Regions from separate parts of the Chryseobacterium sp. RU33C genome, predicted to be linked through region 3. Evidence: riboswitches for the same ligand, from Rfam matches in the RefSeq annotation. Region 3 holds a riboswitch; each other region holds the start of a gene.
The links. Region 3 has a riboswitch for thiamine pyrophosphate ahead of pnuC (nicotinamide riboside transporter PnuC). Riboswitches for the same ligand answer to the same signal wherever they lie in the genome.
Positions count from the first base shown of each region.

Region 1: it holds a riboswitch for thiamine pyrophosphate, as region 3 does, so the genes downstream of both, BW946_RS06775 (TonB-dependent receptor) here and pnuC (nicotinamide riboside transporter PnuC) in region 3, are expected to answer to the same signal.
Region 2: it holds a riboswitch for thiamine pyrophosphate, as region 3 does, so the genes downstream of both, thiS (sulfur carrier protein ThiS) here and pnuC (nicotinamide riboside transporter PnuC) in region 3, are expected to answer to the same signal.

Region 1 is NZ_FTMT01000005.1:147,601-151,863, reverse strand. Features, by position in the region: gene BW946_RS06775 (TonB-dependent receptor) at 141-2,258, opposite strand; TPP riboswitch at 2,363-2,454, opposite strand; gene BW946_RS06770 (WG repeat-containing protein) at 2,670-3,440, opposite strand; gene BW946_RS06765 (bifunctional aconitate hydratase 2/2-methylisocitrate dehydratase) at 3,728-4,263, shown strand, end outside.
Region 2 is NZ_FTMT01000005.1:127,338-131,600, forward strand. Features, by position in the region: gene panB (3-methyl-2-oxobutanoate hydroxymethyltransferase) at 16-831, shown strand; gene BW946_RS06690 (hypothetical protein) at 835-1,149, shown strand; gene BW946_RS06695 (RluA family pseudouridine synthase) at 1,161-1,838, shown strand; TPP riboswitch at 1,969-2,065, shown strand; gene thiS (sulfur carrier protein ThiS) at 2,123-2,329, shown strand; gene thiC (phosphomethylpyrimidine synthase ThiC) at 2,355-4,166, shown strand; gene BW946_RS06710 (thiamine phosphate synthase) at 4,163-4,263, shown strand, end outside.
Region 3 is NZ_FTMT01000022.1:21,129-25,391, forward strand. Features, by position in the region: gene BW946_RS17120 (hypothetical protein) at 1-89, shown strand, start outside; tRNA gene BW946_RS17130 (tRNA-Ala) at 629-702, shown strand; gene BW946_RS17135 (NAD(+)--rifampin ADP-ribosyltransferase) at 792-1,007, shown strand; gene BW946_RS17140 (acyl-CoA dehydrogenase family protein) at 1,024-2,055, opposite strand; gene pnuC (nicotinamide riboside transporter PnuC) at 2,045-2,638, opposite strand; TPP riboswitch at 2,664-2,772, opposite strand; gene BW946_RS17150 (alpha-ketoglutarate-dependent dioxygenase AlkB family protein) at 2,863-3,474, opposite strand; gene BW946_RS17155 (TonB-dependent receptor) at 3,851-4,263, shown strand, end outside.

The DNA.
Region 1 (4,263 bases), on a different contig from region 3:
TATTTAACGGATATAAAAAAGACTGCCGGAGCAGTCTTTTAATTATTCTGTATTAAAACAGATATACCGTTGTTCAAACTGCTTTTTTTAAGCTTAAAAAGATCAAATCTGCTAAAAAGCAAAAAAGATATATTGGTCAATTATTGAATTTTCCAGCTCACACCAAACATAAAATTGGTTCCTGCCTGCGAAAAATAGTAAGGCTGTCCTTCATAAACAGAACCATTGTTGACGTATTTTTTGTTGAACAGGTTATTCACCAGTAGCTTTAATGCAATTTCGTTGTTAGCAATTTTAAATTGGTACTGCGCATTGAAATCTGTCAGGAAATAATCTTTAAGCTGCAGATTGGCATCCTCTGTGTTATCCAGATATTGTTTTCCAACATACTGATTCATTAAAGCAAACTGGAAATTTTTGGCAGGATTGAATCTCAGGCTTAGATTGGCAATTACATTCGGAGAAAATGAAATCTGGGTATTTCCAAGACTTTTAGGCACATCACCATTCTGAATATTAAAATCCTGATTTCTGTTCTGGCTTAATGTCACATTACCGGAAACTTCCCATTGTTTGGATAGTTTTGCCAAAGCCCCTATCTCAATCCCTCTTCTGTAGCTCTTCCCTGAGTTGGTTCTGATAAATGCTCCTACGTTATTCAATTCTCCATTCAAAACCAATTGATTCACATAATACATATAATAAACATTCGCTGTCAACGAAACAATTCCGAACTGTTTTTCAAAACCGGCTTCAATGTCATGAAGTTTTTCAGCTTTCACATCATTATTGGCCATCAGATCATCTCTGTTAGGTTCACGGTGAGCATGAGCGTATGAAAGAAATATTTTACCACCGTCAATTCTGTAATTCATACCGGCTTTTGGATTAAAGAACAGCCAGTTTTTACTTAAATCTGCTCCTTCATCATCACCAGCCATCAGAATTTTTGTATTGTAGTTTATTTTTCTAAGCTGCAAATCACCAAAGAATTCAAAATTATCCACTCTTAATAAAGCTTTTGCAAAACCCGACACTTCATTCTTTATTGAACGGTTTCTGTAATATTCGCTTTCGGCAATCTGTGGAAAAAACACACCGGTAACATTTCCATAGTGTCTTCCGTAATATTGATTCACAACAGCACCAAAGTTCAGATCCAGATTTTCAAATTTTCCGTACAATGTAGAAACCATTCCGTAGAAATCGTTATTCAGCCATTTTTTTCTGATAAAATCGGAATATTTTATGGTTTGTCCCCCTTCTGTTATATTGGGAAGGTTATATCTTGAAAAAGGATCTCCCTGCTTGTAGTTTTCATAATATCCTTTTCCTTTTGTATAGTGGAACGTGGTTTCCAGATTCCAGCGGTCACTGAATTTCTGTTCCCAAAGCAACTGATAATGATTCTGTCTGTAGTTATCCGTTTCATTATCATAGAAACTTACAATATTCTCCCAATTGGCATCATAGATCGCTCCGGAAATATTGAATTTCGGATCGGTTTCCCAGGTTTTACGGTCAATACCGTTCCATGCCTGATAGGTTTTCTCTTTTCCGCCAAAAGCCATTAAACGCAGCTTCGTATTTCCTTCTTCAAATAAAGCAGTGAAATTATAAGAATGCAAATTGGATGAAGCCCTGTCTATATAACCATCAGAGTGAATATGGGTATATCTTCCCATTACGGAAAGACGGTTTTTCCAGAACTTCCCCGAGCCTATTTCAGCTGAATATTTATAGGTATTAAATGATCCGTAGCTGTCGTCTGTTTTAAAATAAAACTTCTCTTCCGGATCTTTAGAAAGTACATTAATACTGGCTCCGAAGGCAGAAACCCCGTTATTGGAAGTTCCTACTCCTCTTTGGATAACAATCTGTGATGCAGAGCTTGTTAAATCCGGAACGTTGACAAAAAAGGTTCCCTGGCTTTCAGAATCGTTGTATGGAACACCATTCATCATAACATTGATGGCACTTCCCGAAACACCACGGATTCTGAAACCGGTATATCCTACTCCATTTCCGGCATCAGAAGTAGAAATAATGGAGGTTTGGTTTTTCAAAAGAATAGGAAGATCCTGTCCCAGATTTTTACTGTCCAGATCTTTCTGTACATTAATGATTTCCTTTGCTACCGGCAGCCTTTTGGTAAAGCTGACGGCTTCAATTTCCCTGACCTTTAATGAATCTTTATTCTGAGCCTGTATAAAAGCTGCAGCTCCTACCGTAAGCCCTAAAAAAAATAATCCTTTCATTCTATAAATCTTTAACATTTAATGAATAAAAGGGGTGATTACGAGATAATTGATAAATAGCAAATGATAATGAATGTTTATCGATCATTTATCGCTAATCATCTATCAATTATTTAAATGGTTCCCTAAACAGCATTACCTGTTCCAGGTTCATTGGGTATAATCTCAGCTTGTTAAAGCACCCCTTTATTTCAGCCGCAAAATTACAAAAAATATATGAATTGGAATTCGGGTTTCGAGGTACAGGATATTGGGTTACGAGATGCAAGATTCGGGGTCTTAGGTTACGAAGGGCATGGATGGCTACAGGAGGAAAGACACTATGGAAAATAGGAGTTATCAAATGAATCATTCATCATTCATCATTCATCATTCATCATTCATCATTCATCATTCATCATTAATAATTATTTAGTAAGTTTTATTGTTAGCGTCGATATAGTAGTAATTCGAGCCGTCTTTTGTCACTTCAAACATCTTCCCGAGTTTCCAGCTGAAATTTCGTTTAATATTGGAATATTCAAACGGAATGATAATCCTGTTATTAACATCAATGATTCCGAATTTATCATTATTGGAAGCTACAATCATTGGATTAGCGACATCATCACCTTCAAGAATGAACAGATACTGATATTGAGGATAGATCTGAAATTGTCTGTAATCTGCTGCATTTACAAATTTTGATTTTTCAATGATTCCGTAAAAACCATTGAGGATGTAAGCCTGAAATAGCTGTTGCTTATATTCTTCGAATTTACATTTTCCAAAATCGGTTTCTTTGAACTGATATACTCTCTTCCCAGACTGATCTATACGGTAAGAAATCATATTTTTCTCTACCGTGGCATAGTCTTTTGTTCCAAATTTTCTCACTTTTTCATTAGGTGAATTCAGAAGATTGCAGTCTTCATAAAAAAATACGGCAATATGATATTCCGGCTGAATAATAAATTTCCCGTTCTGATTGACATACCCGAACTGATCTCCTTTCTTCTTGGGAATCAAAACAGGAAGTTCTTTATTAATCAATACAAGATCAGCATTAGGTTTGCTGGCTGAAAGTGTTTTTTTAATAGTAGTTTTCGTTCCTTTTTTCGCGGGATCTTTCTTCACAGATTGGGTCTGTGAGAAAACGAAAATCGAAATGAAAACACATAAAACATTCAGGATATTTTTCATATTCTCCATTTGGGTACAAAAATACGACCAAAAATAGATATTATAAAAATCATATTTATAAACAATCTAAATAATTTAATTCTTATAAAATTGTAAAATTTCGTAATTTTGGAAACATTTTGAATTGTTTGATAATTTTAAAAAACTTTTGAAAAAGTGTAGATTATGCTGACTTTATTCGGTTAATGTTGCATCAAAATGCGAGAACTCAAAATGTCATTAATTGTATTTATACACACCGGTAAAGAAAAAGCAGGCCTGCCTTTAATTTTGAAAGACCTTCTATTATGAGTATTTATAAGGATTACATCAAAGAGATTGAAGAAAGAAAAACCCAGGGGCTTCATCCAAAGCCAATTGATAGTGCTGAATTACTAAGCGAAATCATTACGCAAATTAAAGATTCAGGTAATGCTGACCGGACAGATTCTCTTCAATTTTTCATTTATAACACGCTACCCGGAACAACAAGTGCAGCGGGAGTAAAAGCCAAATTTTTAAAAGAAATTATTCTGGGTGAATCCGTAGTAGAAGAAATTTCCCCGGCTTTCGCCTTTGAACTATTGTCTCATATGAAAGGCGGACCTTCCATTGAGGTGCTGCTGGACCTTGCTTTAGGTAGTGATGCAGCTATTGCTCAAGAAGCTGCCAATGTTCTTAAAACTCAGGTTTTCCTTTATGAAGCAGATACTAACCGTCTGAAAGAAGCATTCAACAGCGGTAACGAAATTGCAAAAGAAATCATTGAAAGCTACGCTAAAGCTGAATTCTTCACTAAACTTCCTGAAGTGGCTGAAGAAATCAAAGTAGTTACCTATATCGC
Region 2 (4,263 bases), on a different contig from region 3:
AAAAATAGATAAATTATGTCTGTTCACTCTGAAATTAAAAAAGTTACGACTGAAACCTTGCGTAAAATGAAATTCGACAAGGAAAAAATAACAATGCTTACCGCCTATGATTTTACCACTGCAAAGATGGTAGATGCAGGTGGAGTAGATGCTATTTTGATTGGAGACTCTGCAGCGAATGTCATGGCTGGTTTTGAAACTACATTGCCTATTACGCTGGATCAAATGATCTATCATGCTCAAAGTGTGGTAAGAGGAACCGACAGAGCTTTGGTGGTAGCAGATTTACCTTTCGGAACTTATCAGAGTAATCCTGAAAAAGCATTGGAATCTGCGGTAAGAATGATGAAGGAAGGTGGAGCGCATGCGGTGAAAATTGAAGGTGGAAAAGAAATTTCAAAGTCTATCAAAAAGATCATCAATGCTGGAATTCCGGTAATGGGACATTTGGGATTAACCCCACAGTCTATCTATAAATTCGGAACGTATAAAGTAAGAGCAAAGGAAGAGGCAGAAGCTGAAAAACTGATTGCTGATGCTCAGCTTTTGGAAGAATTAGGCTGTTTTTCTGTAGTACTGGAAAAAATACCTGCGGAATTGGCGAAAAAAGTAACTGAAAGTATTTCTATTCCTACTATCGGAATCGGTGCCGGAGCAGAGTGTGACGGGCAGGTTTTGGTGTATCATGATATGGTAGGAATGAACAAAGGCTTCAGCCCGAAATTCTTAAGAAGATATCTTGACCTTTATACAGAAATTACAGGAGCAGTTTCTCAATATGTGAAAGATGTGAAAAGTGTAGAGTTTCCCAACGAAAACGAAAGCTATTAATCTATGCAGAATCAACAATCTATTCAGGGAATATTATCTATTGCAGCACTGATTTGTCTTGCTGTAGGATGGTTTAATTTATTCTCTCCGGAAATCAATCATTTACTTTCAAGAAAAGTATTTTATGTGCTGATAGGAGCGAGCTTCTTTATTCAGGCTCCGCTGCTTACGAATAAGAATTTTGTTTATGCTATGTATGCTGCAGCAGCTATCTGTGTATTCGGAGCATTTATTCCGGAAGGCTCAAAACTTTCGGCTGTAAAAACCGTGGGGCTTTTGGCGGGAATTATCCTGTCATTATCCAACAGAAGAAGATAGACTGAAAAAGTATGAAGGAGCAGATTATATATGAAGACAACCATCTTCTGGTGATTAATAAAAAGGTGGGTCAGCTTGTACAGGGCGATAAGACCGGCGATGAATCACTATTAGAATCCATCAAGAATTTTATAAAAATAAGAGATGCTAAGCCGGGAAATGTTTTTCTCGGCTTGGTTCATCGTATAGACCGCCCAACCTCCGGGCTGGTAATCTATGCAAAAACTTCCAAAGCGCTTTCCCGTTTGACACAGATGGTGAAAAATCGTGAAGTGAAAAAGACATACTGGGCAGTTGTGGGAAAAGAAATGATTCCTCAAAGCCAGAGACTGGTTCATTATTTAAAGAAAAACGAAAAGAATAATAAAGCCATTGTTTTTTCTAAAGCTACCGAAGGAGCAAAAGAAGCGATCTTAACTTATAATGTGATTAAGACTCTTGATAATTACCTACTTCTTGAAATTGATCTTGAAACCGGAAGACATCATCAGATAAGAGCGCAATTATCCAAAACAGGAATTCCGATCAAAGGAGATCTGAAATATGGAGCACCACGTTCCAACCCTGACGGAGGAATCAATCTTCATGCAAGAAAACTGGAATTTATTCATCCTGTAACCAAAGAAAATATTGAAATCATAGCTCCTGTTCCGCAGAATGATGCGATCTGGAGAGCTTGTGAAGAATAAATAATAAAAATCTTAAAACGATCAATATAAAATAAGGTCTGTCTCAATTTGAGGCAGACTTTTTACAATACCAGATTTCGAAGGTAGTTTCAAAAAATTTTGCTTATTACAAAATAATGTCTAACTTCGTTGCCAACTTTAGGGGTGTCTGTTACCAACAGACTGAGACTTTACCCTTTGAACCTGATCTGGATCATACCAGCGTAGGGAAAAGTAGATGACTTTTGCTGTACATTCTATTGTACAATAATGGCCATTCCTAAAGTATATGTAAAATATTAGGAATGGAACTTATAATCAACCACACCCGAAAAACATTTGATGTACTTCCCGAAAACCTGGAAGCATTATTGGCTATTGAGTTACCCGGAAATAAGAAAGGTATTGCTGTAGCTCTCAACAATCGCATTATTCCCCTCTCAGTCTGGGCGGAAACCATCCTCAATAACAACGATTCAATTTTAATCATTACTGCCACTCAGGGCGGTTAATTCTCATATTTAATACCCAAAACTTATGGCTCACTCCATTACATGTTCGCCATTTCCGAACTCAAAGAAAATCTATGTTGAAGGAACATTACATCCTATCAATGTAGCCATGCGTGAAATACAGCTTAGTCCGACCAAATTGACCAATGGCGGCTTTGAATATAATGCTCCGGTGACGATTTACGACACTTCAGGACCTTATACCGATGAAAATGCAACTATTGATATTCAGAAAGGACTTCCGAGAATCAGAGAACAATGGATTCTGGACAGAAATGATGTAAATATCCTTGATGGAATTACGTCTGAATATGGAAAGGCACGTTTAGCAGATCCTCGTCTAGACGAATTGAGGTTCTCTTATGATCATAAACCTAAAGTTGCTCAGCAAGGAAAAGAAGTTACACAGCTTTATTATGCAAAACAGGGAATCATTACTCCGGAAATGGAATATGTGGCGATCCGGGAAAATCAAAGAATAGAACAGCTTGATTCTGTATCTAAAGAAATGGCTTTTCAGCATCCGGGACACAGTTTTGGTGCCAATACTCCGAAAAGCAAGATCACTCCGGAATTTGTAAGGGACGAAATTGCTGCCGGAAGAGCCATTATTCCCAATAATATCAACCACCCGGAAAGTGAACCAATGATCATCGGAAGAAATTTCCTGGTGAAAATCAATGCCAATATTGGCAACAGTGCCGTTTCATCCAGTATTGAAGAAGAAGTAGAAAAAGCGGTATGGGCCTGCCGATGGGGCGCTGATACCATTATGGATCTTTCAACCGGAAAAAATATTCACGAAACAAGAGAGTGGATCATCAGAAACAGTCCGGTTCCTATTGGTACGGTTCCTATTTATCAGGCCCTGGAAAAAGTGAAAGGTGTTCCCGAAGACCTGACGTGGGAAATCTTCAGAGATACCCTTATTGAACAGGCAGAGCAGGGAGTTTCCTATTTCACGATCCATGCCGGAGTTCTGTTGAGATATATCCATTTAACAGCAAAAAGAGTGACCGGAATTGTTTCCAGAGGAGGATCTATTATGGCAAAATGGTGTTTATTCCATCATAAAGAAAGTTTCTTATATACTCATTTTGAGGAGATTTGTGAGATCATGAAGAAGTATGATGTAGCTTTCTCTTTAGGAGATGGTCTCCGTCCCGGATCTATTGCAGATGCTAATGATGCCGCTCAGTTTGCAGAACTGGAAACTTTAGGTGAACTCACCAAAATTGCATGGAAGCACAATGTACAGGTAATGATTGAAGGACCAGGCCATGTTCCGATGCACATGATCAAAGAAAATATGGAAAAGCAATTGGAAGAATGCCATGAAGCTCCTTTCTATACTTTAGGGCCGTTAACAACGGATATTGCTCCAGGTTATGATCATATTACTTCAGGAATCGGGGCAGCGATGATTGGTTGGTTTGGTTGTGCCATGCTTTGCTATGTAACACCGAAAGAACATTTAGGTCTTCCGAATAAAGATGATGTAAAAGTTGGGGTAATCACTTATAAACTGGCTGCCCACGCAGCGGATTTAGCAAAAGGTCATCCGGGCGCACAGTACAGAGACAACGCATTAAGTAAAGCCAGGTTTGAATTCAGATGGGAAGATCAGTTTAACCTTTCATTAGATCCAGAGACAGCAAGAGCTTACCATGATGAGACCTTACCGGCGGAAGGTGCGAAAATTGCCCATTTCTGTTCCATGTGCGGACCGAAATTCTGTTCTATGAAAATTACGCAGGAAATTCGTGAATCTGCAGAACAGGGTATGCTGGATAAATCACAGGAATTTATTGAAAAAGGGAAAGAAATCTATATATGATCATCGTTATCACTTCTGAATTGATTATGCCCAGCGAAACTGATAGTATTAACCAAATGTTTCAGGAAGGTCTTGATCTGCTTCACATCCGTAAACC
Region 3 (4,263 bases):
CCGGAGATATAAAAGTAGAGTCTGTAAAGCGAAGCATGTACGCACACCTTGTATACCTTATTAATATTGCCCGCTCCAGATCTTTATAATAGTTGATATTTGATTTCAAAAAGACAGCCCCAATATTTTCATTGCGGCTGTTTTTATTTTTTTCAAATCCAGTTTATTCGGTTGGAATTCCTGGAGGAAGTAAAAAGAACTATAAAAGGTTAGCCCTAATTAAGGGGCTATTGTTTAATATTGCTTTTTCTTTTCAGAAAATTAAAATCATAGAAGAAAAAATAAATGCATCAAAAAGATCCAATAGAAAACGTTCAACCGAGAGACTAAAAAAAATTGATAATGTCTCCGTTACTATTTTCCGGGGTTTTATGAAATTTTGAAAATCTTCGGGCGCTTCTCTGTTCTGTAATAGTACTATCCCATAGAAGTAATCTTCCCGTATAGAGTTACATGATTGTAATATAATTTCACACAAGAATAGGATTAATTGAGAAGTTATTCAATTGAAAATGGTTACTTTTACTGCGCTGAGCGTATTTCCCCTTTAATTCAATTCAATAAAAACTACAAAATATTTGTAAATATCAATTAAATACTTACTTTTGTACCACTTTAAAATAAAGACGGGGGATTGGCGCAGTTGGCTAGCGCGTTTGACTGGCAGTCAAAAGGTCACGGGTTCGAATCCCGTATTCTCCACAAAAGAGCTGTAACACATTGAATTACAGCTCTTTTTTTATCAAAGTTTGTTTTTTTAAATTCTACAATTCCAATAGTATAAAAAAAGCATAGAGTTTATCTCTTTTAATCCTGTGATCAAGCTTTGTCTGCAAGGGATGAACTTTGAAGAGAAAGAAATGTCTGTAAAGCTGCTTATTGCAGAACCAACAGAAAATTTCGAAAATCATCCCAATGTTACAGATAAAAAATTTCCTGGAAACCCAAGGCAGTCTTATCGTTCTCAGGTGCCTTTGAAAATGACCAGAGAAATCACCCGACTTTAGCAGAAATATTCACTGCTCAGAAAGAAAAATCAAGAGCATCAGCAGAAGGTCTGAAATTGGAATGCATTGCCGCTGTAAAATAGTCACAGAACACCTGATAAACTGCAGAATAAGGATCTGTAGCACGGATTCCAAGCTGTGTATAAGCAGTAAGGATATGATGGGATAATTTGTGGACCAGCTCTACCCCATATTCATGAATCTCGTTTTGTTTATCCTCAGAAATTTCTTTCTGATCATCAAGTATATTTTCTACTTCTCTGGCAATATATAATACTTTATCCAAATTCTTTTCAACAGATTCTGCAAAATTTTTGAAATTGATCCCAGGACGAATACATTCTGCTTCTTCAATAAAATGAGAAGCCATTCCCAGATAATTGACCAATAGCGTCAGATCCGCAAAAACCCGAAAAGGAATACTGTCTAGAATATCATTCGTGAAAAAAGTATCATAAACAAAACTGTAATCTTCGCTTACAATGACATTTTCAATGGTGAACGAATAGGTTCCGCTGGCTTTCATCCCCATAGACTTCCAGTTGGGGATAATCTGAGCCTGCTCCTTTGGAATAATGAATGAGTGAATAGTCTCCTTACCGTCTTTATCCATTATAGGCTTCCCGTTTTCCGTAACCTTGGCATTTAATGTAAAATGGGTCAGATGAGGTGCTCCTGTTGCAAAATTCCATAAACCGTTTATCAAATAGTTGCCGTTATCTTTTTTTTCTGCAGTTCCGCCAATCATTCCGCTTCCGCCAAAGCAGGTTTCAGAATGGGTAAAGAGTAACTGAGCTACTTCTGGTTTGATATTTCTGGAAAAATAATTCGCTCCTGCACAAAGCGTCAGCATCCAGCCGAAACTTCCATCGGTTTCAGCCCAGCCAAATAATGCTTTAAGTCCTTCTTCAAAACGATAGCCGAGTCCTCCATATTTTTTGGGAACCCAGATTTTAAGTAATCCTTCCTCATGAATATATTGTATTACCTCACCAGAAATTAGAGAAGCTCCATGAAGTTCGTGTCTGATCTCTTTACTACTCAGCATTGGCTTTGGATTTAATAATTTTTTGCCATTCTATATATCCGGAAATCGCTACTAAAAATAAAAACGACGTTAAAACAGCATATAGATATAATTCTTTATGAATCATCAAAGGGATGGAAATGATATTACTGACATTCAGTATCACCCAGTTTTCAATTTTTCTTCTTGCCATGAGCCACATTCCTGCCCAGGCAAAAGCACTCACCAGAGAATCCCAAACAGGAACATCCGAATCGGTAAAATAAGTAAGAAAAGACCAGAATAAGATAAACGTTCCCAGAACAATTCCTCCTGTAATCCATTTTTCTGTGGTGGTGGTAATGGAGATTTCCATTTCGGATTTCTGTTTCCCGAATTTCCAGTACAGCCATCCGTACATACTCATAATCAGATAATAAAGATTTAAGGTAAATTCAGCATAAAGCTTTGAAGTAAGCATCACATACAGCGTAAGTAGAATGCCTGCAATTCCGAAAAGATAGTTGTTAACATTGTTTTTACGGGCCAGTAAAACCTGAATGACTGAAAATAAGACTCCAAACCATTCCGGTAAGGTAATTTGTTTTAAAATGTCCTGCATCATATTAATTATTAGAAATCAAATGATGAGATGATAAATAATCAATCCCTACACCGGCATTATCCGGATCAGGTGTGGAAGTATATTCCTGGGTATCATCTCAGCCACTTTTATCTGTAGCACCCCATTGTTGGGGCAAAGGTGCAGTTTTTTTGTGGAAAAAGAAAGGACTTCAGTCTTTTTATTTTGAAATGGAATATCCTAACTCATCCATTACAATAAGTATTTTATTCTTTACAAACTAACCGGAATGTAAGATTAATACGCTCCTTCATAGAGATTACAGACTTAGCAATCCTATGTTCCCAGTTTTCCTGAAGATCTCCTTTCATAATCAATAATGAACCGTGAGGAAGCGGCAGGCTGTATTTACTCGGATGATGGTCTTTTTTTCTGAAATCAAAGTTTCTGGTCTGCCCTAAACTTACTGATGCAATCACAGGACGTTTTCCGTATCTGCTTTCTTTATCTCTGTGCCAGGCAACAGAATCATTATGATCTCTGTAAAGATTCAGCAATACAGAATTGAACTTATAACCGAATGTTTCTTCTATCCTTTCTTTTAAAGAAAACAGTTCAGGGGTCCAGAGGTTATTGTCTACTTCACCATTTCCTGATGGATAATCCGTTTTAGGATCACCATACCAGGCTGTTAAGCGTGGTGTAAGAACCGTTTTATCATACATTTTCTGAGTACGCTGTTTCCAGGGTACTGTTTCAAGCAGATGGTTTTTAAGATCATCCGCTTCATCCTGATTCAGAAAATGCGCTTTGTATTCCAGAAGCTCTTTCGGAAATTCATATAAATCTTCTGAATGGAACAAACTGAGCTGAGTCATTTTTTATTTATTTAAATAAAAGAAAGGCTTATGTTATTTGAGTAAAAAACCTGATACAAATAATATCTGCAAATATATAAATAATGATACAAAATAAATCAAACCCTAAATGTCATTAGAAAAAAATACTTTCTGGTGGACTTTCAGATGAATTGCATCATTATTTTTATTCGTTAAAAACAATACTCTTTTTTGCATAATTCACTTTTATAACAAATTGTAAATTAAAGATCTGAAATAATTAATATGCTCAAAAAAATCAGTAATAATGCATTATACACATACAATAGGAAATCACTTCGTTAAGATTTAATACTTAATTCAAAAATAATTATTCATCTTTGCAGCCTTAAATTCAAAAACGCTAGTTTATTTCATGAGCATTATTTTTAAAAAGCGACTAATTATAGCGCTTGTATTACCTACGGCAGCCTTATATTATGGGCAGAGTACGAAGGATTCTTTAGAGAAATCTAAATCTATTGATGAGGTGATGTTGGTGGGTAGAAACCTTTCCCAAACAGCCAAAGAAAGAAAAACTCCTGTTGCAGTTTCCAATATTAAGGCAGCAGAAATTCAGGAAAAACTGGGAAACAGAGAATTCCCTGAAATTATGAAGTCTACCCCATCCGTTTACGTTACCAAAGTAGGTGGAGGATTCGGAGACAGCAGAATTAACATGAGAGGCTTTGACGGGGCAAATATTGCAGTGATTATCAACGGGCAGCCGGTGAATGACATGCAGGGAGGTACGGTGTATTGGTCAAACTGGACAGGATTGGCTGATAT